Regions from separate parts of the Streptomyces sp. NPDC048441 genome, predicted to be linked through region 1. Evidence: riboswitches for the same ligand, from Rfam matches in the RefSeq annotation. Region 1 holds a riboswitch; each other region holds the start of a gene.
What was found. Region 1 has a riboswitch for cyclic di-AMP ahead of ACGFSB_RS08000 (M23 family metallopeptidase). Riboswitches for the same ligand answer to the same signal wherever they lie in the genome.
Positions count from the first base shown of each region.

Region 1 (7,279 bases):
GGTCACGTTGGACGCGGCGATGGCGCGCACCTTGCCGGACGTCACCAGTTCGTCGAGGGCGCCGATGATCTCCTCGACGGGGACGGTCGGGTCGTCGTAGTGCGTGTAGAAGAGGTCGATGTAGTCGGTGCGCAGGCGGCGCAGCGACTCCTCGGCACCGGACTTGATGGTGCCGGCGGACAGGCCCTTGTATTCGGGGTGGGCGCCGACCTTCGTGGCGAGCACGACGTCGGAACGGTTGCCGCGCGCGGTGAGCCAGTCGCCAATGACGGTCTCGGACTCGCCACCCTTGTTGCCGGGCACCCAGGCCGAGTAGACATCGGCGGTGTCGATGAAGTTGCCGCCCGCGGCGGTGTAGGCGTCGAGCACGGCGAAGGACTGGGCCTCGTCGGCCGTCCAGCCGAAGACGTTGCCGCCGAGTGCGAGCGGGAAGACCTCGAGGTCGGACGAGCCAAGCTTGCGAAGAGAAGTCATATGGGAGGCAACGTACTTACGGAGCGCAGCATTCCGTACACGCATCCCTGGGATCCATAGGAGCAGGAGCCCCGGACATGCCGAACCGGCAGCCCTGACGTCGGGGGGTTGTCGCCAGGACCGCCGGGGTACGGGGTTACGTCAGACCGTCCTGCCCTTGTCGCGCAGCCACGCCGCCGGGTCGACCCCGGTGGAGGCGCCGCCCGGGTGGACCTCCAGGTGGAGGTGCGCCCCGGTCACGTTGCCGGTCGCGCCTACGCGGCCGATGACGTCGCCGGTGGAGACCTTCTGGCCGACGCTGACGCTCATCGAGGACTGGTGGCAGAACCACAGCTCGGTGCCGTCGTCGAGTTCCATGACCGTGCGGTAGCCGTACGCCCCCGCCCAGCCGGCCTCCTTGATGGTGCCGGAGTGGATCGCCTTGATGGGCGTACCCGTGGGGGCCGCGAAGTCCAGGCCTGTGTGGTAGCCGGAGGACCACATCGAGCCGGGCTGACCGAAGGTGCCGGTGACGGTGTACGAGGCCACGGGCAGGATGTAGCTCTTCGCGAGCTTGGCGAGGCGCTCCGCCTCTGCCTTCCTCTTGGCCTCCGCCTCGGCCTTCTTCTTCGCGGCGGCCTTCTCCGCGGCGATCTTCTTCTCGGCCGCGGTCTGCTTGGCGGCGGCCTGTGCGGCAGCCTCCTTGACGGCGGCTTCTTCGCTCGCCTGCTGGACCGCGTCGTCCGCCTGGTCCTGCTGGTTCTCGGCCTGCTCCATGATGCGGGCCCGCAGTGCCTCGCCCGCGTCTGTGGTGCCCTGCTCGGCGTCCGATGTGCTGACGCCGGCGGCGGAGAGGGGCGCGGCGGCGGTCTGCACGCCGTTGTCGGCGGAACCGGAGTCGTCGGAGTCGTCGGATATCAAAGACCCCACGCCCGGCAGCGACTTGGCCTCCGGGAGCGAGTCCGTGACGGCCGAGAGGTCCGGCATCTCGATGGAGACCGGGGGCTTGCCGCCCTGCGCGGTGGCGATGCCGCCCGCGCCGACTGCGGCGATGACGCCTACGCCGAGAACAGTGGAGCTGCGGGCGAGCCCGCCACCGCCCCGCTTGTGGACGCGGTGCCTGCCGCGGACGGGACGGATGGAGTCCTCGGTGGGATTCCATTCCTCCCAGGAAGATGTTTCGTCGTACCCACCGAAATCGTCGTCATTCGGTACGTACACGCCTTGGGGGGCAGGGCGGTTGGACGCCACTGGGGCGCACTCCTTTCCTTCCTTCTCGCCTACCGGGTTAGCTGACGGGTTCGGAGCAGGAAGGTCTCCTACGAACAGCCGGCACGGATGCACAGCTGCCCGATTCACCCCATGTAGGTGGTTCCCCGGCTCCCTTGCGGGATTAGGCGCGTGCGCGCGGAGCCGACTCGAGTGACGGCTGGGACGACCGCGCTGCGTTATCGAACGTTAATAGACAGCAGGGCCGGAATCCAAGCTGTTCCGGCTGATCGTTAACGCCTTTGGCCTGCACTTAACGGGACACGGGGGGCTGGAACGGGGCGAGTTGACCCCAGATCTTCACACACCGGAGCTTCACATTTCCTGGACAGTGCGTCAGTTGCCGGACGGAGGGGTGTCCTTCAGTCACGTCCAGTGACATCAGGCGGAACGCGACGCGGTGAGGTGCCCGTCGCCGACGGCCGCCGCACCGCGAGCAGCGCCATGTCGTCCGTCGTCCCGCCCCCGGTGTGCAGCCACACTTCCTCGGTGAGCGTGGCGAGGAGGGTGTCCGGGCCGTTGGGTCCCGGGAAGATGCGGCCGCCGAGCCGGGCGGCCGGGTCGTAGAACTCGCCCCGGTGATCACGCGCCTCGGAGAGCCCGTCGGTGAAGAGCAGCAGCATCGCCCCCGGCGGGAACTCCGTCTCGTCCGCACGGTCCGGCCAGGTGCCGAGTTCGCCCATCCCGAGCGGCAGCGCGGGCTCGGTGGCGGACAGGACGCACAGCCGCCCGTCGCCGCGCAGGAGCAGCGGCCCCGGGTGCCCGCGATTGATGAGGCGTACGAGACCGCCACTGTGCGGGATCTCCGCGAGGACGGCGGTGGTGAACCCTTCGAAGGCGTCGAGACCGTCCCTGCGCGTGCCCTCACGCGCGAGCGCCCGCTCCAGGCGCTGCGCCACCGCCTCCAGGGTGGCCTCCTGCTCCGCGGCCTCCCGGAACGCCCCGATGACGACGGCGACGGCCGCCACCGCGCTCATGCCCTTGCCGCGTACGTCGCCGACGATGACGCGTACGCCGTGCGAGGTGTCCTGCACGGCGTACAGATCACCCCCGATGAACGCGTCGGCCTCCGCGGCCTCGTAGCGCGCCGCGACGTCGAGCCCGCCGATCCGGGGGTCCGGCTGCGGCAGTACGGCGCGTTGGGCGGCCTCGGCGATGGAGCGTGCGGAGGCGAGCTGTTCGTCGCTGCGGGATACGACGCGGTTGATGAGGACGGCGAGCACGGCCACGGTCGCCACCGTGATCAGTTCGGTGACGGCTTCGACATCGGTCGTGGTGCTGGTCCTGAAGTGCAGGCCGAGCACAGCGGCGCAGGAGCCGACGCCGGTGAGGGCGGTGCTGATCAGCGAGTAGAAGGGGGCGGCGACCAGCGGGGCGGCGGTGAAGAAGGGCGCGGCGGTGAACGCGGCCGGGGTCACGAGGTCGTAGACGATCCCGACGACGAGGAGCAGCAGAGGAAGGGTCCGCACGAACGCCCGCTCATGCCTGACGTCGGAATCCGTGCGGGGCACCTTGCGCAGGCCCCTGCCGCTTCCTCCTCGCTGCCCCACCGGTCTTCTCCTGCCGCGTTCCGCGGCCAGGACCAGATCCATGACCACGCCTCGTCCAGGGTTCCCGGCGCGGGGGCGCGGGGCGACCGGTGTGGGCCGATCGGGTTGAACCGCGCCCCGAAGCGGCGCTCACGCGGAAAACACCGAAGGCCCGGATCCATTACTGGATCCGGGCCTTCGGCCTTTAGTAGCGGGGACAGGATTTGAACCTGCGACCTCTGGGTTATGAGCCCAGCGAGCTACCGAGCTGCTCCACCCCGCGCCGTTGAATGCAACTCTACGCCATCAGAGGGAGTGAAGCGAACCAGCTCAAGGCTCAGGTGTTCTCGGCGTGCGTCAGCGTCTCCCAGGCCACGAACAGATCGTCCGTCCCCTCGGGCCGCCGCTCCTCCGTGTATTTCGCCGTCTCCGGCAGATCCAGCTTCAGCCGGTCCCGCAGGTGGTTGAGGCCGACCTCGGTGTCGGGCCCCATGTCGCGCTGCACCTTGCCGCCGCACAGCCAGCCCGGCGCCCGCGCGCCCAGCTGGTACTTGGAGTGGAACTCGAAAGCGGCCCGCAGCCGGTCCTTGACCTCGCCGTACAGATCGACGCCCTGGTGCCAGGCGGTCTCGGCGATGTGCGCGGTGGCGGCGAGGGAGTAGCTGGCGTGCTTGAAGTTACGGCAGGACTCCTGGGAGAGGCCGTCGGCGAAGGTCTTCTGCCCGAACCAGTACTTCTGGAGCTCCGCCGCGGTGTTGATGCCGCTGCCCTTCGGCGAGACCGGCAGCGGCCCGTCCGACTTCAGGTAGAAGTAGGCGGGCACCCGGGTCCTGAAGTGCGTCACCGCCTTCTCGAAGTCCTCGTGGTCGTCGAGGAAGACCGCCATGCCCATGGTCGCGTCGGCCATCACCAGGTCCCAGTTGCCGTTGAAGTCGGCTGACCCGTTGAGGACTTGGGGCAGATAGGCGGTACGCAGCATCCGCTCGAAACGCAGCAGCTCGCCGTCACTCCAGCCGTCGTAGGTATAGCGCACGGCTTCGGCCGCACGCGCCCACGAGGAGGCGGCCCAGGCCGTCTGGAGGCCCGCGTTGGCCTCCGTGTGCTTGGTGATCACGCCCGACCAGGCGTCCATGATCTGCACGGCCTTCTTGGCGTGCGCACGGTCGCCGGTGATGTTCCAGAGCAGAGCCTGGGTGTACGCGGCGATGGCGTCCTCGCGCTCTTCGACGCAGCCGTGGCCCGGACGGGTGTCGGGCGGGCACTCGACGACGGCGTACGGCTTGGCCTGGTAGTCCAGGGCCGCGTACTTACTGCCCCGCATCTGCTCGAACGCCTTCAGCCAAGGCTGTTCACGAGCCGCGACATGTGCGCGCACCCGCGCCAGCTGCCCCTTGCTGACGAGCACTCCGGGATGCTCGAAGGCCTGACCGGTGGGCCGCGCCCGCTCGGTCGCCCCCTCTGCCGAGCCGCTCCCGGACCCGCCGCAGGCCGCACAGACGCCGACGAGGAGGGGCCCGAGCATCATCACGAGAGCCCGTCGTACGAAACGTACGGAGCGGACGGAACCCATGCTGCACCTCCGGATCGACCACCTGGCAGGCCCAGCGTCGCTCGCGGACCGCGAGGGCGCAGGCGAGGCGGGTCCGTTCGGGCGACCGGCAGACCGGGGGAACGCCACAGGCCCAGGTCAGAAGCTGCCTGACCTGGGCCTGAGTGGTAGACCGTGTGGGACTCGAACCCACAACCAATGGATTAAAAGTCCACTGCTCTGCCAATTGAGCTAACGGTCCTCGTGCCGAGGCACCCCCCGAGCATAGCGGGAGAGGCCCGGCAGTCCGATCGGGTATTGCCTCCTTGGCCCGTCGCGCGTTCCGCGACGGGCCGCTGGCGGGCCTCGGGCGACCGTCGGCGACCGCGGGGCCGGTCAGGGATCGGCCGGGTCGGGTGCCCCGCGCCGGGCCGCGTCGCGGGCCGCCGTGCGCTCGTGGTCCGGGTTGAGGAACCAGTGCCTGGCCGATACCAGCCACCAGGTCGCGGCGAAGCCGAGGACGGCGAGTACCGCGATCGGGGCGTAGTTGAAGGTCTCCCAGGTGACCGGCGAGACCTGCGGCAGCATGAACAGGACCGTGATCACGCCGACCCAGGCCACCGCGACGATGCCGATCGGGCGTGACCAGCGGCCCAAGTGCCAGGGCCCGCGCTCGAATTGCTCGCCCTTGCGCAGCCGGAGCAGGGTCGGGATGACGTACGCGATGTAGAGGCCGATGACGGCGATCGATGTCACCGCCGCGTACGCGGTGACGTTGATCAGGTAGGGCAGGCCGAGGACGAGCGCGCCGAGGGCCGCGAGCCAGACCGCGGCTACGGGTGTGCGCGTACGCGGGTTGACCGAGTGCCAGATGTGCGAGAACGGCAGTGCTCCGTCCCGCGAGAAGGCGTAGATCATGCGGGAGTTGGCGGTCACGGACGCCATGCCGCAGAAGAGCTGCGCGCCGATGACGACAAGCAGGAGCAGCTTGCCCGTGGTCGCGCCGAGTGCGTCCAGGAGGATCTGGGCGGGCGGTGCCCCCGTCGCCGACTCGCGGGCGCCGTCGTACGACTGGATGGCGAAGGTGAAGCCCAGAAGCAGCACGAAGCCCGCTATCCAGGATGTCCAGATGGAGCGGACGATGCCCTTGGGCCCGGCCGTCGACGCGTCGTGCGTCTCCTCCGTCATGTGTGCGGAGGCGTCGTAGCCGGTGAAGGTGTACTGGGCCATCAGCAGGCCGATGAGGGCCACGTAGAGCCCGCTGCCCCAGCCCGTGTTGTTCACGAACTCGGTGAAGACGAAGGACGCCGACTGGTGCGAGTCCGGCGAGAAGGCAAGGGCGCCGACGATGACGGCGACCCCGATGACGTGCCACCAGACGCTCACGCTGTTGAGCAGGCCGACGATGCGCACGCCGAAGGTGTTGAGCAGGCCGTGCAGTACGAGGATCGCGGCGAAGAGGAGGATCGTGCGCTCCTCGGTGACGGCGAAGTCGAACTGCAGGTTCAGGTACGCGCCCAGGAACGACGCCGCGCCGAAGTCGATCCCCGCGGTGACCGCGACCTGGCCGAGCACGTTGAACCAGCCCGTGAACCACGCCCAGGCCGCCGCCGTACGGGGCGGCGCGAGGCGGTGTGCCCAGAAGTAGAGCCCGGCGGACGTCGGGTAGGCGGAGCAGATCTCGGCCATCGCGAGGCCGACGAAGAGCGTCATCAGGCCGACGCCGATCCAGCCCCAGGTGATCAGGGCGGGGCCGCCGGTGTTCATGCCGAACAGGTACATGGTGAGGCAGCCGGACAGGACCGAGATGATCGTGAAGGAGACCGCGTAGTTCGAGAACGCGGACATGCGGCGGGCCAGGACCTGGGTGTAGCCGAGCTGGGCGAGGCGCTCCTCGTCGGAGCCGGTCGTGGGCACGGGTGGTGGTTTCATGCACGAGCGTTGCCCACGGCAGGGACATGACACACGTCACGTTTGGCATACGGCAGCGGGCCCGCCCCCGAAGGGACGGGCCCGCTGCCGTAGTTCAGTTACTCAGAGGCGCTCAGCCGTTGCGCTTCCAGCGCGGCTTGTCGTCACGGCGGCCGAAGGAGCCGGTGCCCGTGCCGGAGCGGTCGCGGTTGAACGCCGGGCGGTCGTGGCCGCCGGAGCGGGCACCACCCGAGGGACGGTCGTCACGACGGTCGCGGTTGAACGGACGGTCGCTGCCACGGTGGCCGCCCGAGGGACGGTCGTCACGGCGGAAGCCGGAGCCGCTGCTCTGGCCACCCTCACGGCGGTCGCCGCCGCGGAAGCCACCACGGTCGCCGCCCGAGGGACGGTCGTTGCGGTCGCGGTTGAAGCCGCCGCCCTGACCACCCTCACGGCGGTCGCCGCCGCGGAAGCCACCACGGTCGCCGCCCGACGGACGGTCGTCACGACGGAAGCCGGAGCCACCACGGTCGTTGCGGTCACGGTTGAAGCCGCCACCCTGACCACCCTCACGGCGGTCGCCGCCGCG
Region 1 covers NZ_JBICXM010000003.1:20,862-28,140, forward strand. Annotated here, with positions in the region: gene ACGFSB_RS07995 (aldo/keto reductase) at 1-474, opposite strand, end outside; gene ACGFSB_RS08000 (M23 family metallopeptidase) at 616-1,704, opposite strand; cyclic di-AMP (ydaO/yuaA leader) riboswitch at 1,716-1,863, opposite strand; gene ACGFSB_RS08005 (PP2C family protein-serine/threonine phosphatase) at 2,085-3,314, opposite strand; tRNA gene ACGFSB_RS08010 (tRNA-Met) at 3,461-3,534, opposite strand; gene ACGFSB_RS08015 (alginate lyase family protein) at 3,589-4,821, opposite strand; tRNA gene ACGFSB_RS08020 (tRNA-Lys) at 4,966-5,041, opposite strand; gene ACGFSB_RS08025 (amino acid permease) at 5,176-6,711, opposite strand; gene ACGFSB_RS08030 (DEAD/DEAH box helicase) at 6,824-7,279, opposite strand, start outside.

Region 2 (7,279 bases), on a different contig from region 1:
CGTACAGGCCTACGTACCCACCGCCTACTACGAGGATCCTGGGACGCTCCGTGGTGCTCATGCCATCGAGTATCCACCTGCTCGACGGGGGTCGCTCGTGCGCCCCTTCACAAGCATAGGCGGGGGGTCTGCTACACTTCGCCGCCCACGTGACGCAGGCCATAGCGCCCCACTGGAACCACGGTGCCACCCGAAACGTTCTGCACCCCTCGTGAGCTGCCACTCTGGCCCCTCACCCACGCTGGACCACTCACCCGGTCAACGCTCCGGACACACTCCCGAACCTTCACCGTTACGGGTCACGGAGCGCTCAAAGGGCACTTTCAGAGGCACGGAACCTCTGAACATCACCCAACCGAGCCGTTTTCCTTGTGAAGAACTTCACGAAGTTTCCCGACGGGATGTCGCCAGGGCCCCTTTCGGCGCCCTCAACACCCGCTCAGACGCTATATGAGGCGCTCAGGCGATCGACCAGCCGATGCCGTCAAGGATGTCGTGCTCGCTCACGACGACCTCCCGGGCCCCGGTCCGGTCCATGATCCCCAGCAGCACGAGCGCGCCCGCCGCGATGACGTCCACGCGTCCCGGATGCATCACCGGGATCGCGGCGCGTTCGTCGTGCGTGGCCTTGGTCAGGCGTTCGACGATCTCGCTGACCTGCTCGTAGGAGATCCGGGAGTGGTGAATCGCCTCGGAGTCGTACGCGTCGAGACCGAGCGCGATCGCGGCCACGGTGGTCACCGAGCCCGCGAGCCCCACCAGGGTGCGGGCCTCGCGCAGCGGGACCGTCTGCTCGGCGAGGTCGAGTGCGGCCTCGATGTCAGTGCGGACCGCGTCGAGTTCGACCGGGGCGGGCGGGTCCGTGCGGATGTGCCGCTCTGTGAGGCGAACGCAGCCGATGTCGACGGAGCGGGCGGCACCGACCTGGTCGTCGCCGACCACGAACTCCGTGGAGCCGCCGCCGATGTCCACGACGAGGTAGGGCTTGGCGAGGTGGTCGCTGCCCGTCAGCTCCTTCGTCGCGCCCGTGAAGGAGAACTCGGCCTCCTGGTCACCGCTGATGACCTCCGGCTCGACGCCGAGGATGTCCAGGACTCCGCGTACGAAGTCGTCGCGGTTCTCGGCGTCGCGGGACGCGGAGGTCGCCACGAAGCGGGTGCGCTCCGCGCCGTGGGTCTTGATGATCTCCGCGTACTCGCGGCAGGCCGCGAAGGTGCGGTCGAGTGCCTCGGGCGCCAGGCGCCCCGTTTTGTCCACGCCCTGGCCCAGGCGGACGATGGTCATCCTGCGGTCCAGGTCGACCAGTTCGCCGGTCTGCGGGTCGGCGTCCGCCACCAGCAGGCGGATCGAGTTCGTGCCGCAGTCGATGGCGGCTACGCGGGTCACTCTGAGGGCTCCTCAGTTGAATCGGTACTCAGCGGCTTCGCGTTGTGCCCACCCGTTCCGCCCTGCGGAACGCCTGCCCACAACGGGGGGACCTCTACTACTTCTCCGGAAGGGACACGCAAGCCCCCTTGCGCCACCACTCCGGGAGCATCGCGATCGCCTCGTCGCCCAGGGGGTTCACGCCGGGGCCCGCCGCCAGCGAGTGGCCGACCAGGACGTGCAGGCACTTCACGCGGTCCGGCATACCGCCCGCGCTCGGGAAGCCCTCCAGAACCTCGATGGCGTCACGGCGCGCGATGTAGTCCTCGTGCGCCGCGCGGTACGCCGCCGCGAGCTCGGGGTCCGTCTTCAGCCGCTCCGACATCTCCTTCATGACGCCGTTGGCCTCAAGAGTGCCGATCGCGGAGGCCGCGCGGGGGCACGTCAGGTAGTACGTCGTCGGGAACGGCGTCCCGTCCGGAAGGCGCGGCGCCGTCTCGACGACGTCCGGCTGCCCGCAGGGGCAGCGGTGCGCGATGGCCCGCAGGCCGCGCGGCGGACGGCCGAGCTGCTGCTTGAAGGCCTCGACGTCGGCGTCGGTGGGCTCGGTGCGCGGGGTGGTCGGCGGGGGCGTTTCCATGCCTGTCTTTCGATCGGTTCTCTAGGAGAGGTTGGTCAGGAGGGGTTGTACTGAAGAACAGAAGCGCTGAAGAACTGCGTCAGTCGTCGCCGTCCGTGCGGTCCGCCTTGTCGACGCCGTCCCAGACGTTCGAGTACCAGGGCCTGGTCGCCGCCCCCTGGTCGGTGCGCTGCTTCCTCGCCGACTCCGGGTCGACCACCGTGAAGCCGGTCTCGCCCGGCATCACATAGTGCAGCCGGTCCCGGACGCGCTGCTCCGCGTACGAGTCGTCCCGCCAGCGGGCCTTCTCGTCGCGCAGCTTCTCGACGTTCTCGCGGCGCTCGGCCTGCTCCTGGCGCTGATCCGCGATCTCGGCGCGCTGGGAGACGTACTGCCTTATCGGGTACGCGAGCGCGACGACCAGCGAGCAGAGCACGAGCGCGAGGAGCGCGGCTCGGCCCGTGAGCCGGGAGCGGCGCGCCTGACGCTTCGTCTGCGAGCGGTAGACACGCTCCGCGGTCTGCTCGCCGAGCAGCCGCAGCCTGGTCGCGGTGGAGAACCGGTCGCGGTCCTTCACGGCCATGTGTGCCGCCTCCCCGATACGTACGTACGTCCCCGCACACGGTACGGGACCGAGTACGGGGACGTAGGTAACTACTCAGGGCAGCCGAGCTCAGCCCTTGAAACGCGGGAACGCCGAACGGCCGGCGTAGACCGCCGCGTCGTCCAGGATCTCCTCGATGCGCAGGAGCTGGTTGTACTTGGCGACGCGCTCGGAGCGGGCCGGGGCGCCGGTCTTGATCTGGCCGCAGTTGGTGGCGACGGCGAGGTCGGCGATGGTGACGTCCTCGGTCTCACCGGAGCGGTGCGACATCATGCACTTGAAGCCGCTGCGCTGCGCCATCTCGACGGCGTCCAGGGTCTCGGTCAGCGAACCGATCTGGTTGACCTTGACGAGCAGCGAGTTGGCGGCGCCTTCCTCGATGCCGCGCGCCAGGCGCTCCGGGTTGGTGACGAAGAGGTCGTCGCCGACGATCTGGACCTTGCTGCCCAGCTTGTCGGTGAGGACCTTCCAGCCCGCCCAGTCGTCCTCGAACAGCGGGTCCTCGATGGAGACGAGGGGGTACGAGGCGACGAGCTCCTCGTAGTACTCGGTCATCTCGGCGGCCGAGCGGGACTTGCCCTCGAACTCGTACTTGCCGTCCTTGTAGAACTCGGACGCGGCGACGTCGAGCGCGAGGCCGATCTGCTCACCGGGGACGTAACCGGCCTGCTTGATGGCCTCGAGGATGAGGTCGAGCGCGGCGCGGTTGGAGTCCAGGTTCGGGGCGAAGCCGCCCTCGTCGCCGAGGCCGGTGGACAGGCCCTTGCTCTTCAGGACGGCCTTGAGCGTGTGGTAGACCTCGGTGCCCCAGCGCAGGGCCTCGGAGAACGACTCGGCGCCGATCGGCGCGATCATGAACTCCTGGATGTCCACGTTCGAGTCGGCGTGCGACCCGCCGTTCAGGATGTTCATCATCGGAACGGGCAGCAGGTGCGCGTTCGGGCCGCCGAGGTAGCGGAAGAGCGGGAGGTCGGAGGCCTCCGACGCGGCGTGCGCGACGGCGAGCGAGACGCCGAGGATGGCGTTGGCGCCGAGCGAGCCCTTGTTGTCGGTGGCGTCGAGGTCGAACATCGCCTGGTCGATCAGGCGCTGCTCGGTCGCGTCGTACCCGACGAGCTCCGGGCCGATCTGCTCGATGACGGCGAGGACGGCCTTCTCCACGCCCTTGCCCTGGTAACGGTTGGGGTCACCGTCACGGAGTTCGATGGCCTCGAAAGCACCGGTGGACGCACCGGACGGAACGGCGGCACGACCCGTGCTGCCGTCGTCGAGGCCGACCTCGACCTCGACCGTGGGGTTGCCTCGGGAGTCCAGGATTTCCCGGGCTACGACGACGTCGATGGACGGCACGAGCATCTCCTTCTGGGATGTGACGCGGGTACGCGGGGCGTTGGCCTCGCGGACACGAGCCTAACCGGCTCCCGGGCAAGAGCCAGCCGAGCGACCGCCCTGTGGACAAACCGAGAGCAAAAAGTTTCCGAACGGAACAAAGCGGTGGGGAGAGCGGCGGGCGCAAAAGAACCCCGCCCCGGTGCGTACGGGGGATACGCGCACCGGGACGGGGGGCCCGTGGGGACGGGGTGGCGCCCCAAAGGGGGCGGGGGTAGCGCCCCGAAGGGGCGCGGGGAACTGCGCGAGCAACCACGACGCACCCGCAGAGACAAGTAAGGCACTGCAGGGCGCCCCCGCCAGCGACTAGCTGAGGTGCAGCTGCTGACCCGGGAAGATCATGTCGGCGTTGTCGATGATGTCGCCGTTGAGCTTGTACACCTTGTGCCAGCCGCCCTTGACGTTCTTCGCCTCGGCGATCTTGGAGAGCGTGTCGCCCTTCTTGACCTTGTACTCGCCGTCGCCCTTCTTGACCTTCTTGCCGGTCGGGGTCTCGACGGTCTTCTTGGACTCGGCCTTCGGGGCGGCCTCCGCCTTCTTCGGAGCGGCCTGCTGCGGCTGCTCGGTCTGGGCACTGGGCTGGCTCTTGGGCTGCTCCTGGGTCTGCTGCGGGGCGCTCTCCTGCGCACCGCCACCCTCGTTGGAGGCGCCCGAGAGGCCGACGCCGCAGCTCGGCCAGGCACCCTTGCCCTGGCCCGCCAGGACCTTCTCGCCTATCTCGATCTGCTGGGCCTTGGAGGCCTGGTCGGCGCTGGACGCGTACTTCGTACCGCCGTACGCGGCCCACGTGGACGACGAGAACTGCAGGCCGCCCGTGTAGCCGTTGCCGGTGTTGATGGACCAGTTGCCGCCGGCCTCGCACTGGGCCACGGCGTCCCACTCGGAGTTGGTCGCGGCGGACGCCGAGCCTGCCGCCATCAGCGGGGCGGCGACGGCCACACCGGTGACACCGGCGAGCGTGGCGACACGAGTGGCCTTGGACGGGCGGCGGTGCTTGCCCTTGCTGGAAAACAGCATGAGTGATCCCCTCACCGACGCCTGCGAGGTGAGCTGTCGGGTTCGGGCCGATGAAGTTGCCCGGCCGCGCTTCCTGAGCGCGGCTTAACCCCTAGCCGTTCCCGTCCGTTCGACTGCCTCGCTCTCGCGATGCTGAACGGCCGGGCCCGGCGGAAACCTTGGTTCCCCCGCTCCTGCCTACGGCGCTTACGCGACGACTGTTCCCGAACGGCCGTTGGCAGGACTCGGCGTACCGACCGGCGGGGCCCGCTGTGGCGAGCGGTCACGACCGTAGTCATGCGATCGACGGAATTCCAAAGACGATCAGGGCTTCTGAGACCCATCTCTCACTTACGCCAATCCGGACATTCGGCGCGAAGCGGCTAGCCGACTCTTCGTCAACTTCCCTTACTTTTCGCCCAAATCGAGGCTCTGACCGGGAAGAATGAGGTCGGGGTCGGAGCCGACGGACTTCTCGTTCTCCGCGTACAGCTCGGCCCATCCGCCCTGCACGTCGAGGTCGTCCGCGATGACCCAGAGGTTGTCCCCGGAGCGGACCGTGTACGTCCCGTCGGCGCCGTCCTGCTGACGCTCGTCGCCACGGGAGGCGTGCCGGCCCGAGCCGTCGCGGTCGCCGCTGCCGGTCTTCGCGTCGTCCCCGCTGCCACCGCGGTGGCGGCCCTCGCCTTCACCGGTGGAGGGCGTGGGAGTGGGGGCGGGGGTCGGCGAAGTCTCATCGCTCGGCCCGGACTTGCCCGAGCCGTTCGAATCATGCGACTCGCCCGGCTTGCCCGGCTTGCCCGACTCGTCGTGACTCTTGTCTCGCGACTCGTCATCAGCGTCGGGCTTCTCGGAAGGCTTCTCCGAGGACTCCCCGGAAGGCTCGGCGCTGTCCGAGGGGTCGGCCGAATCACTCGGCGACGTACTCGGCTCACTCGGCTCGGCCGAATCGCCCGGCTCCGACGCCTCGTCGGAAGGCACCGTGGTGATCGGAGCGCCCGGGTCGACATCGGCGGCGGCACCGTCATCGGTGAGCCCGGCGATCGGCGCGCAGCTCGGCCAGGCCTTGGGCCCCTGGTCGTCAAGAACCTTCTCGGCGACGGATATCTGCTGCGAACGGCTCGCCTGGTCGGCCCGCGGCGCGAAGTCGAGGCCGCCGTACTCCTCCCAGTTCTGCTGCGAGAGCTGGACCCCGCCGTAGTACCCGTTGCCCGCGTCCGCGCTCCAGGAGCCACCGCTCTCGCACTCCGCGAGCTTGTCCCACGTGGCGGTGTCCGCCGCGCTCGCGCTGGTCGCGCCGAGCAGCGGGATGGCGATGGCTGATCCCGCGACTCCTGCCGCGACGATCAGGGCCGGGGCCTGGCGGGGGCGTCGGTGACGACCATTGCCGGAGATCATGCGGTTGCCTTTCGCGTGACTGGAGCGACGACTGCGGCACGGGATGCCGAGTCGTCGGTGAACGTAGCGGCAGTCGAACGCTTGTCACAAGTCGATGCAGCGGAGATCACGTGAAAGTCACAGTCTTGACGGACCGTCAGCTAAACGGCGTTTCGGCGCCTTTTCCGGTATGGACTATTTGCGGCTCTGTGCGGGTGTGAACTCCACGGGCAGCGTGCGCAGTCCACGCATGATGAGCCCGCCACGCCATCTCAAATCGTCAGGTTCCACCGCGAGCCGCAGGTCAGGGAGGCGGCGCAGAAGGGTCGCGAGGGCGGCCTGCCCTTCGAGCCTGGCGAGGGGTGCGCCGAGACAGTAATGAATGCCATGGCCGTAGCCGAGGTGCTGGTTGTCGCGCCGTGAGAGGTCGAGGGTGTCGGGCCGCTCGAACCGCGCGGGGTCGCGGTCGGCCGCCGCGAGTACGACGAGGACGGGGTCGCCGGCGGCGATGTCCTGGCCTCCGATCGTCAGCGGCTCGGTCGCGAACCGCCAGGTGGCCAGTTCGACCGGGCCGTCGAAGCGGAGGAGCTCTTCGAGCCCGGTCTCCAGGAGGCCGGTCTCCCCGCTCGCGAGAGACGCCTGTAGCCGCTCACGCTGCTCGGGGTGCGTGAGAAGGGCGTAGGTGCCGTTGCCGATGAGATTGACGGTCGTCTCGAAGCCGGCGAACAAAAGGATGAAGGCCATCGCGGCGGCCTCGTTCTCGGTGAGGTGCTCGCCGTGGTCGGACGCGCGGATGAGCCCGGAGATGAGGTCGTCGCCCGGTTCGAGGCGCTTGCGGTGAATCAGCTCGGCGAGATAGCCGCGCATCTTCTTCACGGACCGGGCGACCCCGCCCCTGGGCCCTCCCCCGTGACGGATCATCATCCCCG
Region 2 covers NZ_JBICXM010000010.1:103,615-110,893, forward strand. Annotated here, with positions in the region: gene ACGFSB_RS24555 (NAD(P)/FAD-dependent oxidoreductase) at 1-61, opposite strand, end outside; gene ACGFSB_RS24560 (exopolyphosphatase) at 460-1,386, opposite strand; gene ACGFSB_RS24565 (DUF501 domain-containing protein) at 1,484-2,005, opposite strand; gene ACGFSB_RS24570 (septum formation initiator family protein) at 2,085-2,567, opposite strand; gene eno (phosphopyruvate hydratase) at 2,658-3,944, opposite strand; gene ACGFSB_RS24580 (transglycosylase family protein) at 4,284-4,994, opposite strand; cyclic di-AMP (ydaO/yuaA leader) riboswitch at 4,998-5,189, opposite strand; gene ACGFSB_RS24585 (transglycosylase family protein) at 5,382-6,371, opposite strand; gene ACGFSB_RS24590 (cytochrome P450) at 6,546-7,279, opposite strand, start outside.
Region 2: another riboswitch for cyclic di-AMP. It lies ahead of ACGFSB_RS24580 (transglycosylase family protein); the one in region 1 lies ahead of ACGFSB_RS08000 (M23 family metallopeptidase).

Region 3 (7,279 bases), on a different contig from region 1:
ACCGGTGGGCCCGCACAGCCCCCGCAGCCGCCCGCACAGCCCTTCACGCCACCCGCGTGGCTCCCGCGAACGGCATCTGGTCGATCGGGGCGAGGCGCACCGGTGCGCTCGGGTTCGGGGCGTGGATCATCTGTCCGTTGCCTACGTAGAGGCCGACATGGCTGATGCCCTGGTAGAAGAAGACCAGGTCTCCGGGCTGGAGTTGGGAGCGCGGTACCCGCTCGCCCGCGGCGATCTGCGCGTAAGTGGTGCGTGGGAGGTCGACTCCCGCGGAGCGGTAGGCGGCCTGGGTGAGGCCCGAGCAGTCGAAGGCGTTCGGGCCGGTGGCGCCCCATACGTACGGGCGGCCGAGCGACTTGTAGGCGTACGCGACGGCCGCTGAGGCACGGGAGTTGGAGGCCTTGGCCGGGACGTTCAGGGCGGCGTCGCGGCCCGCGGTCCGGGAGGCCCTGTCCGGACCGCCGTCGCCCGCGAGCTCGGCGCGCTGATCGCCGGTCAGTTGGGACATGAGCCGTTTGGCCGCGTCGAGCTTTCCGTTGACCGTCTTCTTGTGCTTCCTCAGCTCCGCCTGGCGGGACTTGAGGTGCGCGAGTGTGCCGTCGGCCTCGGTGCGCAGCTGGTGGATCTCCTGGAGCTGCTTCTGTACGCCGCTGACGGCCGTGGCCTGGCGGCTGCCCGCCCGGTCGGCGAGTGCGGCGCGCTCGAGGAATTGGTCGGGGTCGGAGGAGAGCGCGACCTGGACGGCCGGGTCGATGCCGCCGCTGCGGTACTGCGCGGCGGCGATCGAACCGAGGCCCTCACGCGCCGAGTTGAGCTTCTCCGTCTTGCGGGCCGCTTCGTCGCGCAGCTCGCCGAGTGACTTCTCGGCGCTGTCGGCCTTCTCCTTGGCGCCGTTGTACTTCTCGGTGGCGATCTCTGCCTCGCGGTAGAGCGCGTCGACCTTGGACTTCACCTCGGCCGGGCTGAGCCGGGGGTCCGCGTGTCCCGTACCGTCGAACGCGGTCGCCGTGGCGGCCCCGGCGAGGGCGATGGTGGCGGCGGTACGGGCCGTATGGCCACTGAGTGAGCGCTGCTTGGGCTTGCGGTGCGCTGCCACGAAGGAGGGCTCCTTAAGGGTCCGGCGGCGGCCCGCACAGGGGGAGCAGGACGCCGCCGGATTTCTCGGCGGTGGTGTCCGACTGCCGCCCCTGGTCCGGGCGGCATTGGGGAGCCGGGCACCTGACGAAGGACGCTAAACCTGGCCGTCACGGGTTGGTGGCGGATTGTGCGCAATTGGCGGAAGTGTTCTGGCGGTGACTGAATGTGACTGCGCGATCCGCCGAACACCATGTCCTTCGCGTCTACCTGTGACCGATGAGGCATTTGTGGCCCACCTGGCTACAGAGCGGTGATAGGGCCCCGGTTAGGCTCCGGACCATGGACGTACTCACCCATGTCTTCGTCGGTCTGCACATCATCGGTATCGCCTCCCTCCTGGGCGGCTTCCTCACCCAGATGAAGCAGATGGGCCAGGGCACGGCCCGTTTCAACCCCGCGATGCTGCACGGCGCGCTGACCATGCTCGTCACCGGCGTGATCCTGGTGGGCCTCAACCAGGCGGACGACAACCCGGTCAACAACATCAAGATCGGCATCAAAATGGCGGTGCTGATCGTGATCCTTGGGCTCGTCTACGTGAAGCGGGACGAGGAAAAGATCGACAAGGGGATGTTCGGCGCCGTGGGTCTTCTGACCACGGCGAACATCTTCATCGCGGTGCTGTGGACCTGAGTTCGTAAAGACAACTCACCCACTACGCGCGCGTGGCCCGCATCCCAAGAGGATGCGGGCCACGCGCGCGTAGTGGGTTGTGTGCAGGTGGGAGGCGATCAAGCAGACCGCTCTCAGGCTGGCCGCACCACGCTGTGGATCGGCATGTAGTAGATCGACTCGACGCGGACGTTCGCGCCCGGCTTCGGGGCGTGGATCATCTTGCCGTCGCCGATGTAGATCCCTACGTGGCTGATGTCGTCGTAGAAGAAGACCAGGTCACCCGGCTTGGCATCGGCGGTCTTCACGGTCGTGCCGACCTTCACCTGATCCCACGTCGTACGCGGCAGGGAGATCCCGGCCGCCTTCCACGCGTCCTGGGTGAGCCCGGAGCAGTCGTAGGAGTCGGGGCCGGTGGCGCCCCACACGTACGGCTTGCCCATCTGGGCCTCCGCGAAGTTGATGACCTTCGCGGCCTTCGTCGCGTAACCGCTGTCCGTGTCCCCGGAGCCGCTGCCGGAGCCGGTGTCGGAACCGGAGCCCGAGTCGGGGGTCTCCTTGTTCTTCTCGCGCTCCTTGGCCGCGGCCTCTTCCGCCGCCTTGCGCTTGGCCTCCGCCTCGGCCTCCTGCTTGCGCGCCAGCTCGGCGGCCTTGCGCTTGGCCGCCTCTTCCTTCTTCTTCTCGATCGCCGCGAGCCGCGCCTTCTCCTCGGCCGTCAGCTCCGAGAGCAGCGTGCGTGCCTGGCCCAGCTTCTTCTGGACGGTCTGCTTGCTGCTCTTGAGGTCGTCACGGGAGTCGCTCAGAGTCTCCAGGCTCGTGGCGGCCTTCGTGCGCTGCTTCGTCGCCGCGGCCTGCTTCGTCTGGTAGTCGTCGACCGCCTTCTTCTGGCGCGCGGTCAGCCGGTCCGACAGATGGTTCTGGTCGAAGTACCCCTGCGGGTCGTCGGCGAGCATCATCGTGGCGGTCTCGGAGACGGCGCCGGTGCGGTACTGGGCCGCGGCGAACGTGCCGAGCTCCTGGCGGGCCTCGTTCAGCTTGTCGGCGCGCTTGGCCACGTCGTCGAGAAGGGTGTCGACCTTCGAGCGCTGCTTCTCGGTGCGCTCCTTGGCCGAGTTGTACTTCTGGGTGGCCACGCCCGCCTGGTGGTAGAGGTCGTCGACCTTCTTCTGGACCTCTTCGAGGCTGGGCTTCTGGGGCGCGGAGGGTGCCGCCTGTGCGCTCTGCGACAGGAGGGCCACAGAGGTGAGGGCCGCCGTCGTGATGCCGATGGCGGGAGTGGCGCGTAGGCCGGCAATGCGGGTCCGCGGCTTGCGGTGCGACGCCAAGGGAGGCGACTCCTTCCGTAGACCGCCTACCGGGTTAGCTGTCGGGTTCGGGCGGGTGGTTCGGAAGGTTGCCCTACAGTCCCGTACTTCGTACGGGACCGATTCACCCCAAGGTCTGAGTGGGTCCCCGGCTCCGAGGAGATCGAACTCGGCGGAGGCCACCCGTTCCCGGCGGGGTTCGCCGGTGGGAGTACGAGCAGCCCGCCCAGCACGCTAGCCAACTCGTGTGGCTCGTGTGAAGGTTGATGTTCGATATGCCCGATACATTTTCGTGACTTTACGAAGCTCTTGACGCGGACACGCGGCGATATGGCGGAGAGTGACCGGTCGTGGGCGGGGCGTAGACGGTGGACGTGGCCGGAACCCGGAGCGGGTTGTCAGTGGGGCCGCCTAGACTCGGGAGGCGATGAGCAGCCTCTTTGATGACAGCTTCCTGGCGGACCTCCAGCCCTCGCGGGCTTCCGAGGAGGAGCCCCCGCCGCCGCCCGACGACAGCACGCCGGAGTCCATTCCGGATGATCTGTTCGACGGGAAGTTTGACGCGCCCGTGCCCAGGGACGCGCACTACCGCGGCGGCGCCCCCCGTCCGGTGATCGATCCGGCGGCGCTGATCTTCGGGTTGAACGAGAACCAGCGAGCGGCCGTCGTGCACGCCGGCTCTCCACTGCTCATCGTGGCCGGCGCGGGCTCCGGAAAGACCCGTGTCCTGACCCACCGCATCGCGTATCTGCTGGCCGCGCGGCAGGTGCACCCGGGCCAGATCCTCGCGATCACGTTCACGAACAAGGCCGCGGGCGAGATGAAGGAGCGCGTCGAGGCGCTCGTCGGACCGCGTGCCAACGCCATGTGGGTATCGACGTTCCACAGCGCGTGCGTGCGCATACTGCGCCGCGAGTCGAAGACGATCGGCTTCACCTCCTCCTTCTCGATCTACGATGCCGCCGACTCCAAGCGGCTGATGGCGCTGGTCTGTCGCGATCTGGACATCGACCCGAAGAAGTTCCCGCCGAAGTCCTTCAGCGCCAAGATCTCGAACCTGAAGAACGAGCTGATCGATGAGGAGACCTTCGCAGGACAGGCCGCCGACGGCTTCGAGAAGACGCTCGCCCAGGCGTACGCGATGTACCAGTCGCGCCTGCGCGAGGCGAACGCGCTCGACTTCGACGACCTGATCATGACGACGGTCAACATGTTCCGCGCGTTCCCGGACGTCGCCGAGCACTACAGGCGCCGCTTCCGGCACGTGATGGTCGACGAGTACCAGGACACCAACCACGCCCAGTACGCCCTCGTGCGCGAGCTGGTCGGCCCCTCCGGAGGCGAGGGGGACGACCCCGCCGAGCTGTGTGTCGTGGGTGACGCGGACCAGTCGATCTACGCCTTCCGCGGCGCCACGATCCGCAACATCCTCCAGTTCGAGGAGGACTACCCGAACGCGACGACGATCCTCCTGGAGCAGAACTACCGCTCCACGCAGACGATCCTGACGGCAGCCAACGCGGTCATCGAGCGCAACGACAGCCGCCGCCCCAAGAATCTGTGGACCAACGCGGGCGCGGGCGCGGGCATCACCGGATATGTCGCCGACACCGAGCACGACGAGGCCCAGTTCGTCGCCGACGAGATCGACCGGCTCACCGACGCGGGCGACGCGAAGGCGGGTGACGTCGCGATCTTCTATCGGACGAACGCCCAGTCCCGTGTCTTCGAAGAGATCTTCATCCGCGTCGGCCTGCCCTACAAGGTCGTCGGCGGCGTCCGCTTCTACGAGCGCAAGGAGGTCAGGGACGTCCTCGCGTATCTGCGGGTGCTCGCCAACCCGGAGGACTCCGTCCCGCTGCGGCGCATTCTCAACGTACCGAAGAGGGGTATCGGCGACCGTGCGGAGGCGATGATCGACGCGCTCTCGCAGCGCGAGAAGATCTCCTTCCCGCAGGCGCTGAAGCGCGTCGACGAGGCGTACGGAATGGCCGCCCGCTCGGCGAACGCCGTCAAGCGTTTCAACACGCTGATGGAGGAGCTGCGGACCATCGTCGAGTCCGGCGCGGGCCCTGCCGTCGTCCTGGAGGCCGTGCTCGAACGGACCGGCTATCTCGCCGAGTTGCAGGCCTCCACCGACCCCCAGGACGAGACGCGCATCGAGAACCTCCAGGAACTCGCCGCAGTGGCGCTTGAGTTCGAGCAGGACAACGGTGAAGCAGCAGCGGGTGCCGAGGGCGAAGGAGAGGACGCGGAGGCGGGCACAGGGATGTCCGGCACGCTCTCCCAGTTCCTGGAGCGGGTCGCGCTCGTCGCCGACTCCGACCAGATCCCCGACGAGGAGGACGACGGCTCCGGAGTCATCACACTGATGACGCTGCACACCGCCAAGGGCCTCGAGTTCCCGGTCGTCTTCCTGACCGGCATGGAGGACGGGGTCTTCCCGCACATGCGTTCCCTCGGCCAGGTCAAGGAGCTGGAGGAAGAGCGCCGTCTCGCGTACGTGGGCATCACGCGCGCGCGGGAGCGGCTCTATCTGACGCGGTCCTCCATGCGCAGCGCCTGGGGCCAGCCTTCGTACAACCCGCCGTCGCGCTTCCTGGAGGAGATCCCGGAGGCCCACCTCGACTGGAAGCGGACGGGGTCCATCGGCGCACCGGCATCTTCCGGGCCCGCTGCGGGAATCGCCTCCTCCTTGTCGTCGTCGCGCTCCCGCGCCGGGGGCGCGCAGGGCTTCGCCACGCGCCGCGCCTCGGAGAAGCCGGTGGTCGCACTTGCGATCGGGGATCGGGTCACGCACGACCAGTTCGGCCTCGGGACCGTGGTCGGAGTGAAGGGCACGGGTGCGAACGCCGAGGCGACGGTGGACTTCGGAGAGCCCAAGCCGAAGCGGCTGCTCCTTCGGTACGCACCGGTGCAGAAGCTGTAGGGCAGGGGACGGCCGTCGCAGTCGTGTGAGGCGCGGCGGCCGGAGTTACGTCGGGTCGAGGCCGTGGCTGCGCAGCCACGGCAGCGGGTCGATCGCCGAGCCGCCGCCGGGGCGCACCTCGAAGTGCAGGTGCGGTCCGGTGGAGTTGCCGGAGTTCCCGGAGAAGGCGATGGGGTCGCCCGCCTTGACGGGGCCGCTGGAGACCTTGTGCGTGGAGAGGTGGCAGTACCACGTCTCCGTGCCGTCCTTGGCGGTCACGATCGCCATGTTGCCGTAGGCGCTGTTCCACTTCGTGGAGACGACGCCATCGGTGGCGGAGCGCACCTCGGTGCCGTACGACACCGGGAAGTCGATTCCCGAGTGCGCGGACATCCAGTTGACGCCCGCCTGCCCGTAGTACGCGCTCAGTCCCCGCTGCTCGACCGGCAGCACGAACTTGGGGCGCAGACGCTCCTTGCGTGCGGCTTCCTCGGCAGCCTTCTTCGCGGAGGCCACCTTCTCCGCCTTGAGGTCGATGCGCTCCTGGGTGCGGCTCGCGCGGTCGGCGAAGTCACCCGCGTCCGCAGAGAGGTTCGCCAGCTGGGTGTCGAGTTTGTTGTTGGCGGCGGAGGGCTTCACCGACGCGACGTCCGGGGCCGAAGCCGCCTGCGTCTCCTTGCCGTCGTCGCCGCCGAAGTCGCCCACGGACGCGGCGGCGATACCGGCGACGCCCATCACGCAGGCGGAGGGCACGGCGACGGTGAAGAGAGCGGAGCGCTTGGCGGGGGAGCGGCGGCGGGCCCGCGAGCGGGAACCGGCTCCGGAGCCGGGGCCGGCGCCGTGCGAGCGGCTCATGACGGGGGGCGCTTCGTCACCGGCGGGGCTGTGGTGGCTCGGCTCTACCGGGCCGAGCGAGTCGGCGGGCGCCTCTTCGGGCGTGAACTCGTGCCCGGTGGGGGCCGGTTGGGCGTAAGGCTCGGGGGAATCGGGGGAGTGCGGCCCGGAGGGGTAGGGCTCGGAGGCGTAGGGCCCGGTGCCGTAGGGCGAATGCGAATACCCGTGCGGTTCGGGCGACATGTGCGGTTCGGGTGCCTCGTACGTGTCCGGCGCTCCGGGCGTGTCCAGAGCGTCATACGTTCCGTGGGTACCCTGCGCTCCGTGCGCCTCGTGGGTCCCGTAGGCCTCGTGGGTTTCAGGGGCGCCGTACGGCTCGTGTGCCTCGGGGGTGCCGTACGCGGCTTCCTGGCCGACGGAGTTCCACGCGGTCGCGTCGTACGCGCCGGTGTCGAAGGGCTGCGCCTGCCACTGGCCTGTCTGC
Region 3 covers NZ_JBICXM010000006.1:162,590-169,868, reverse strand. Annotated here, with positions in the region: gene ACGFSB_RS16945 (NlpC/P60 family protein) at 44-1,096, opposite strand; gene ACGFSB_RS16940 (hypothetical protein) at 1,417-1,770, shown strand; gene ACGFSB_RS16935 (NlpC/P60 family protein) at 1,884-3,074, opposite strand; cyclic di-AMP (ydaO/yuaA leader) riboswitch at 3,082-3,238, opposite strand; gene pcrA (DNA helicase PcrA) at 3,481-5,982, shown strand; gene ACGFSB_RS16925 (peptidoglycan DD-metalloendopeptidase family protein) at 6,028-7,279, opposite strand, start outside.
Region 3: another riboswitch for cyclic di-AMP. It lies ahead of ACGFSB_RS16935 (NlpC/P60 family protein); the one in region 1 lies ahead of ACGFSB_RS08000 (M23 family metallopeptidase).

Region 4 (7,279 bases), on a different contig from region 1:
CCCCGTAGGCGCGATCCCGCTGTGCCGCGCGCCCTGCACCACCACCAGCGGCTTCGCCGACGCCGCACGCCGGGCGAGCCGCGTGAACTTGCGTGGGTTGCCGATGGATTCCAGGTACATCAGTGCGACATCAGTATCAGGGTCCTCGTACCAGTACTGGAGTACGTCGTTGCCGGACACATCCGCCCGGTTGCCCGCGCTCACGAAGGTCGAGAGACCGGCCCCGCGCCGGTGCAGACCGGACAGCAGTGCGATGCCGATCGCGCCGGACTGGGTGAACAGGCCGATCCTGCCGCGCTCGGGAGGATGCGGGGCCAGCGACGCGTTGAGGCGCACGTCCGGCGACGTATTGATGACTCCGAAGGCGTTCGGTCCGAGGATGCGCGTGCCGTACGACCGCGCCTGGCGGACCAGTTCGCGCTGCCGCTCACGCCCTTCGGGACCGCTCTCCGCGTACCCGGCGGAGATCACGACCAGACCGGGCACCCCGCGCTCACCACACTCCGCCACGGCCTGCGGCACCCGTTCGGCGGGCACGGTGACGACAGCGAGCTCCACGGACTCCTCGATGTCCCGCACGGAGCGGTACGCGGGCACCCCGTCGACCTCGGCACCCTCTGCACCCTCGCCGAACGCGCTGTTCACCGCGTACAGACGCCCCGCGAAGCCCGCCTCACGCAGATTGCGCAGCACGCTCCTACCCACCCCACCCGGCGTACGACCGACGCCGATCACGGCCACCGACGCGGGCGTGAGCAGCCGCTGCACGGACCGCGACTCGGCGCGCTGCTCACGGGCGCGCTGCACGGCGAGCGAGCGGTCGGTCGGCTCCAGATCGAATTCGAGGCGTACGACGCCGTCCTCGAAGCTGCGCTTCTGCTGATAGCCCGCGTCCGTGAACACCTTGATCATCTTGGTGTTGGCGGGCAGGACCTCGGCGGCGAAGCGGCGGATGCCGCGCTCCCTGGCGACGGCGGCGATGTGCTCCAGGAGGGTGGACGCGACGCCCCGGCCCTGGTGGGCGTCCTGCACGAGGAAGGCGACCTCGGCCTCGTCGGCGGGCGCGCTCGCGGACATCCCACGGGAGTCGATGCGGTCGAAGCGCACGGTCGCGATGAACTCGCCGCCGACCGTGGCCGCGAGGCCCACCCGGTCCACCTGGTCGTGATGGGTGAAACGGTGGACGTCCTTGGCGGACAGACGCGGGTAGGGGGCGAAGAAGCGGTAGTACTTCGACTCGTCCGACACCTGTTCGTAGAAGCTGACCAGACGGTCCGCGTCCTCGGCCGTGATGGGCCTGATCCGGGCGGTGCCTCCGTCACGCAGGACGACATCGGCTTCCCAGTGGGAGGGGTATGCGTGCCGGTCCGACGGGGTCTGCATGGGGCCAGGGTACGGGTAGCGGGGGCGCCTTGGCCGGTGCAGGCTAGGGGACGTCGGCGGAGCACCCGTGACGGCATGAGACACTGGTCTAGACAAGTGTGAGACACCTGGAAGGGCAGCAACACATGGCTGAGCGCCGCGTCAACGTCGGCTGGGCCGAGGGCCTTCACGCCCGACCCGCCTCCATCTTCGTCCGCGCGGCCACGGCCGCCGGCGTCCCCGTGACGATCGCCAAGGCTGACGGCAACCCCGTGAACGCCGCCTCCATGCTCGCGGTGCTCGGTCTGGGCGCGCAGGGCGGCGAGGAAATCCTGCTGGCCTCCGACGCCGAGGGCGCGGACGCCGCTCTCGACCGTCTGGCGAAGCTGGTCGCTGACGGCCTCGAGGAACTCCCCGAGACCGTCTAGTAAAGGCTGGTACTCGTACGCCGAAGGGCCCACCCTCAAAAGGGGTGGGCCCTTCGGCGTTTCTGCGCCCGTGTTTCTTTGCCCGTGCTTCTGCGCCCGCCTATTGAACTGAATTCGGGCAGCAGAAATAATCCCCCGCCGAATAACACTTCTTTGTATACGGCGCCTCTGTTAATGCCGGAGGCCCACCGTGTTTACGGCATGTTGCGAATCCCTCACACGGTCACGGTCATCCCGCAGGGGAATGCGCAGCCGGTGCGCGGTCGCCGCCCGTTCCGTGTGGGCCACGGTGAGCGACCTGGCCCGTTCCGCGTCCCCGCGAGCGACCGCGTCGACTATCGCGGCGTGCTCCGCCCAGGACTCCGCCGGGGCCGCCGGGGTCTCGACGACGTACATCCAGGCGATCTTGTGCCGGAGCTGGATGAGCAGCGCGGTCAGGCCGGGGCTGCCCGACGACTGGGCGAGCGTCTCGTGGAACCAGCCGCCCAGCGAGCGCAGATCCTCGCTCCGGCCGCGCCTGGAGCGCTCCTGGCCGAGCCTGACGAGGCCGCGCAGGACCTTCAGGTGCGCCTCCGTGCGGCGCTGCGCGGCGCGGGCGGCGCCCAGCGGCTCCAGGAGCATACGGATGTCCAGGAGGTCGGCGGCCTCCTGCTCGGTCGGCTCCGCGACGCACGCGCCCGCGTGCCTGCGCGTGACGACGAAGCCCTCGGCCTCCAGGGTGCGCAGCGCCTCGCGGACCGGGACGCGCGAGACTCCGTAGCGACGCGCGAGCAGCTCCTCGGTGAGCCGGCCACCCCGTTCGTAGACACCGGAGACGATGTCGTCCCGGATGGCCGTGCATACCGAGTGCGCGGGAATGCGCATGGCCTGACCTCCGCCTTAATCCCCGCGAAACGCGGTCGATCGACGCCGTTTCAGTGACTCTATTGCAGAGCGGCTGAATTTCCGAAGGCGGGCGGAAATTCATGGATATTTTTTGGCCAAAGGTGCTGCGGGAACGGCGCAGGAACAGCGAAAGCCCCGGCTCGTGATGAGCCGGGGCTTTCGATGAAACAGGTGGGCGTGACAGGCGGGCGGAATCAGACGTATCAGATGTATCAGACGTTGATGCCGTGCGACCGCAGGTACGCGATGGGGTCGATGTCCGAGCCGTAGTCCGGTCCCGTGCGGGCCTCGAAGTGGAGGTGCGGGCCGCTGGCGTTGCCGGTGGCGCCCGAGAGGCCTATCTGCTGGCCCGGGGTGACCGCCTGGCCGACGGTGACACCGAGGGACGACATGTGGCCGTACTGGGTGTACGTGCCGTCGTTCATCTTGATGACCACGTTGTTGCCGTAGGCGCCGCCCCAGCCGGCCTCGACCACGGTGCCGGAGCCGACCGCGTGGACCGACGTGCCGGACGCGGCGTGGAAGTCGATGCCGGTGTGGCTGCCGGAGGACCACATGGCGCCGCCGGTCTGGTAGCCCGTGGAGACGTACGAGCCGGCGATCGGGGAGACGTAGCTGTTCAGGCGCTTGCGCTCGGCCTCGCGGGCGGCGCGCTCCTTGGCCTCCCGCTCCTTCTTGGCCTTGGCCTTCGCCTCGGCCTCGGCCTTGCGCTTGGCCTCTTCAGCCTTCTTCTTGGCGGCCTCTTCGGCCTTCTTGGCGGCCGCGGCGTCGTCGGCGGCCTGCTGCTGGGCGGCGGCCTGCGCGTCGATGCTCGCGGCGAGCGAGTCGCCGACGGAGATGGCCTGGGTGAGGCCGGTGTGCTCGAGGGCCGCGGCATCGTCGGCGGCGAGCGCCGGAGCGGCCAGGCCTCCGATGACACCGGTGGTGGCGAGCGCGGCGACGCCCGCTACGTTCGCGGTCGTGCGCGTGATGCGGCTCGGGCGACGGTGCTTCCCGGTGGCACGGGTGAACGCCATGAAGCGGCTGATCCTTTCCTTCCTTCTCGCCTACCGGGTTAGCTGACGGGTTCGGAGCAGGAAGGTCTCCTACGGGTCCCTCACCTCGCGGCAAGGTGCCCGATTCACCCCAGGGGACATGTGGGTCCCCGGCTCCCCTGGCTCGCGCCGTACGGGGACTCGGCGATGACTGTCCGGTGCCACGGATGCGGCGTACTGCATGGCGGACAGCCGGACCGACGCTAAGCGGGACATCTTTCAATCGACAAACGGATCAGGACTTTTGTAGCGCACGCCACAGGGCAGACACACAACCTCCGTACTAATTCGGACATATGAGGACCCCGGTGGCCTTTCCGGCCACCGGGGTCCTGTGTGTCTCAGCTGCGCCGTCTGTCTCGGCTAGCCCGTGACAACACTCACTTCACCGATGCCGAGCGCCTTGACGGGCTCCTCGATCTGCGCGGCGTCTCCGACGAGCACCGTCACGAGCCGGTCCTCGGGGAAGGCGTTCACCACGGCGGCGGTGGCCTCCACGGTGCCTGTCTCGGCCAACTGCCGGTACAGCTGCGCCTGGAAGTCGTCCGGCAGGTGCTGCTCGACCTGGTCGGCGAGGGTGGCCGCGACGGACGCCGCCATCTCGTACTTGAGCGGAGCCACGCCCACCAGGTTCTGCACGGCGACGTCGCGCTCGGCGTCCGTGAGCCCGTCGGCCGCGAGGGTGCGCAGGACCTGCCACAGGTCCCCGAGGGCCGGTCCCGTGGACTCGGTGTCCACGGAGCCGCTGATGGCGAGCATGGCGGCGCCCGTGCCTTCCGGAGTGGAGCGCAGGACCTGGGCGAACGCCCGTACGCCGTAGGTGTATCCCTTCTCCTCGCGCAGGACGCGGTCCAGGCGCGAGGTGAGGGTGCCGCCCAGGCAGTACGTGCCGAGCACCTGCGCGGGCCAGACGCGGTCGTGCCTGTCCGGTCCCACGCGGCCGATGAGCAGCTGCGTCTGGACGGCGCCGGGGCGGTCCACGATGACGACGCGCCCGGCGTCGTCGGCGGTCACCGGAGGCACCGGACGCGGCTCGGCCGTGCCGCCCGTCCAGGCACCGATGGTGTCGGCGAGGACGGCGTCCAGGTCGGTGCCCGTCAGGTCGCCCACGACGACGGCCGTGGCCGTGGCGGGACGGACGTGCTTCTCATAGAAGGTGCGCACCGCCGCCGAGTCGATGGCCGTGACCGTCTCCTCGGTGCCCTGGCGGGGGCGCGACATGCGCGACGTCGCGGGGAAGAGCTGCCGGGAGAGCTCCTTGGCGGCGCGGCGTGCCGGGTTGGCGGCCTCGTGCGGGATCTCGTCCAGGCGGTTGCGTACGAGGCGTTCGACCTCGCTGTCCGCGAAGGCGGGCGCGCGCAGGGCGTCGGCGACCAGGCCGAGCGCCTTCGGGAGGCGGGACACGGGGACTTCGAGGGAGACGCGGACGCCGGGGTGGTCGGCGTGCGCGTCCAACGTGGCGCCGCAGCGGTCGAGTTCGGCGGCGAACTCTTCGGCCGAGTGCTTGTCGGTGCCTTCGTTGAAGGCCCTCGCCATGATCGTGGCGACGCCGTCCAGGCCCGCGGGCTCGGCTTCGAGCGGCGCCTCGAGGTGGATCTCCACGGCGACGACCTGCTGGCCGGGGCGGTGGCAGCGCAGCACGGTGAGGCCGTTGTCCAGAGTGGCGCGCTCGGGCGCGGGGAAGGCCCACGGCCGTGCGGTGCCCGCCTGGGGCTGTGGGTGGAACTGCATCGTCGCGGCCTCGGTCACTTCGCCGCCTCCTCTTCGTCCGCGTCTTCTTCGGTGGCTTCGGCGGCGGTGGTGGGCTCGTACACGAGCACCGCGCGGTTGTCCGGGCGCAGACGGGCCGCTGCGGCCGCCTTGACCTCTTCCGCGGTGACGTCGAGCACACGCCCGACGGCGGTGAGTGCGAGCTGCGGGTCGCCGAACAGGACGGCGTACCGGCACAGTTCGTCCGCGCGGCCCGAGACCGTGGAGAGCCGGTCGAGCCACTCGCGCTCCAGCTGCGCCTGGGCTCGCTCCATCTCCTCCTCGGTGGGACCTTCTTCCGCGAAGCGGGCGAGCTCCTCGTCGACAGCGGCCTCGATGACGGGGACCTCGACATCGCCGGACGTCTTCACGTCGAGCCAGCCGAGCGAGGGGGCTCCGGCGAGGCGCAGCAGGCCGAATCCGGCCGCCACGGCGGTGCGGTCGCGGCGCACCAGGCGGTTGTAGAGCCGGGAGGACTCGCCGCTGCCGAGGACCGTGAGCGCCAGGTCGGCGGCGTCGCACGCGCGCGTGCCGTCCTCGGGGAGGCGGTAGGCGGCCATCAGGGCGCGGGCCGGGACCTCTTCCTCGACGACCTCGCGCAGCTCCTTGCCGATCGTGTCGGGCAGCGAGCCGTCGCGGGGCGGCTGCTTGCCGTCGTGCGAGGGGATGGACCCGAAGTACCTCTCGACCCAGGCGAGGGTCTGCTCAGGGTCGATGTCGCCGACGACCGAGAGGACCGCGTTGTTGGGCGCGTAGTACGTACGGAAGAAATGCCGCGCGTCTTCGAGTGTCGCCGCGTCCAGGTCGGCCATCGAGCCGATCGGGGTGTGGTGGTAGGGGTGGCCCTCGGGGTACGAGAGGGCGGTCAGCTTCTCGAAAGCCGTGCCGTACGGGACGTTGTCGTAGCGCTGGCGGCGCTCGTTCTTCACGACGTCACGCTGGTTCTCCATGGACTCGTCGTCGAGTGCGGAGAGCAGCGAGCCCATCCGGTCGGCTTCCAGCCACAGGGCCAGCTCCAGCTGGTGCGTGGGCATCGTCTCGAAGTAGTTGGTGCGCTCGAAGCTCGTCGTGCCGTTGAGCGAACCGCCCGCGCCCTGCACCAGCTCGAAATGGCCGTTGCCGTGCACCTGCTCCGATCCCTGGAACATGAGGTGCTCGAAGAGGTGCGCGAGGCCCGTACGGCCCTTGACCTCGTGGCGGGAGCCGACGTCGTACCAGAGGCAGACCGCGGCGACCGGGGTCAGGTGGTCCTCGGAAAGCACCACGCGCAGGCCGTTGGCCAGCCGATGCTCGGTCGCTGTCAGGCCGCCGGAGCCGGCCTCGGCTGTGGCCGTGTGACCCATGGGCATGTACGTCCCTTCGAATCGCGAAAGCTGGAAATTCTGCCAGTCCTGCCACTGTATGCAAGCGTGCTGACAACCGGTGAAGTTCCCGCTCCGCGCTCGGCGTAGTCGAGGTCGAAGTCCGGGTCGTGGTCGGCGTTGTCAGTGGGACAGTCCACAATGGTCGGCGTCAGATCCCGTTGATGCCCTGGCAGACACCGTGAAGGAGCCGCAGCAGCGATGGCCCGCCGCAGCACGAAGACCCCGACGCCCGACGAAGCGTTCGAGGAGAAGATCCTCGACATCGACGTCGTCGACGAGATGCAGGGCTCCTTCCTCGAGTACGCGTATTCGGTCATCTACTCGCGCGCCCTGCCGGACGCCCGCGACGGCATGAAGCCGGTGCACCGCAGGATCGTGTACCAGATGAACGAGATGGGCCTGCGCCCCGACCGCGGCTATGTGAAGTGCGCCCGCGTCGTCGGCGAGGTCATGGGTA
Region 4 covers NZ_JBICXM010000012.1:155,627-162,905, forward strand. Annotated here, with positions in the region: gene ACGFSB_RS27605 (GNAT family N-acetyltransferase) at 1-1,383, opposite strand, end outside; gene ACGFSB_RS27610 (HPr family phosphocarrier protein) at 1,509-1,790, shown strand; gene ACGFSB_RS27615 (GntR family transcriptional regulator) at 1,962-2,654, opposite strand; gene ACGFSB_RS27620 (M23 family metallopeptidase) at 2,888-3,691, opposite strand; cyclic di-AMP (ydaO/yuaA leader) riboswitch at 3,704-3,866, opposite strand; gene ACGFSB_RS27625 (M16 family metallopeptidase) at 4,073-5,458, opposite strand; gene ACGFSB_RS27630 (M16 family metallopeptidase) at 5,455-6,807, opposite strand; gene ACGFSB_RS27635 (DNA topoisomerase (ATP-hydrolyzing) subunit A) at 7,021-7,279, shown strand, end outside.
Region 4: another riboswitch for cyclic di-AMP. It lies ahead of ACGFSB_RS27620 (M23 family metallopeptidase); the one in region 1 lies ahead of ACGFSB_RS08000 (M23 family metallopeptidase).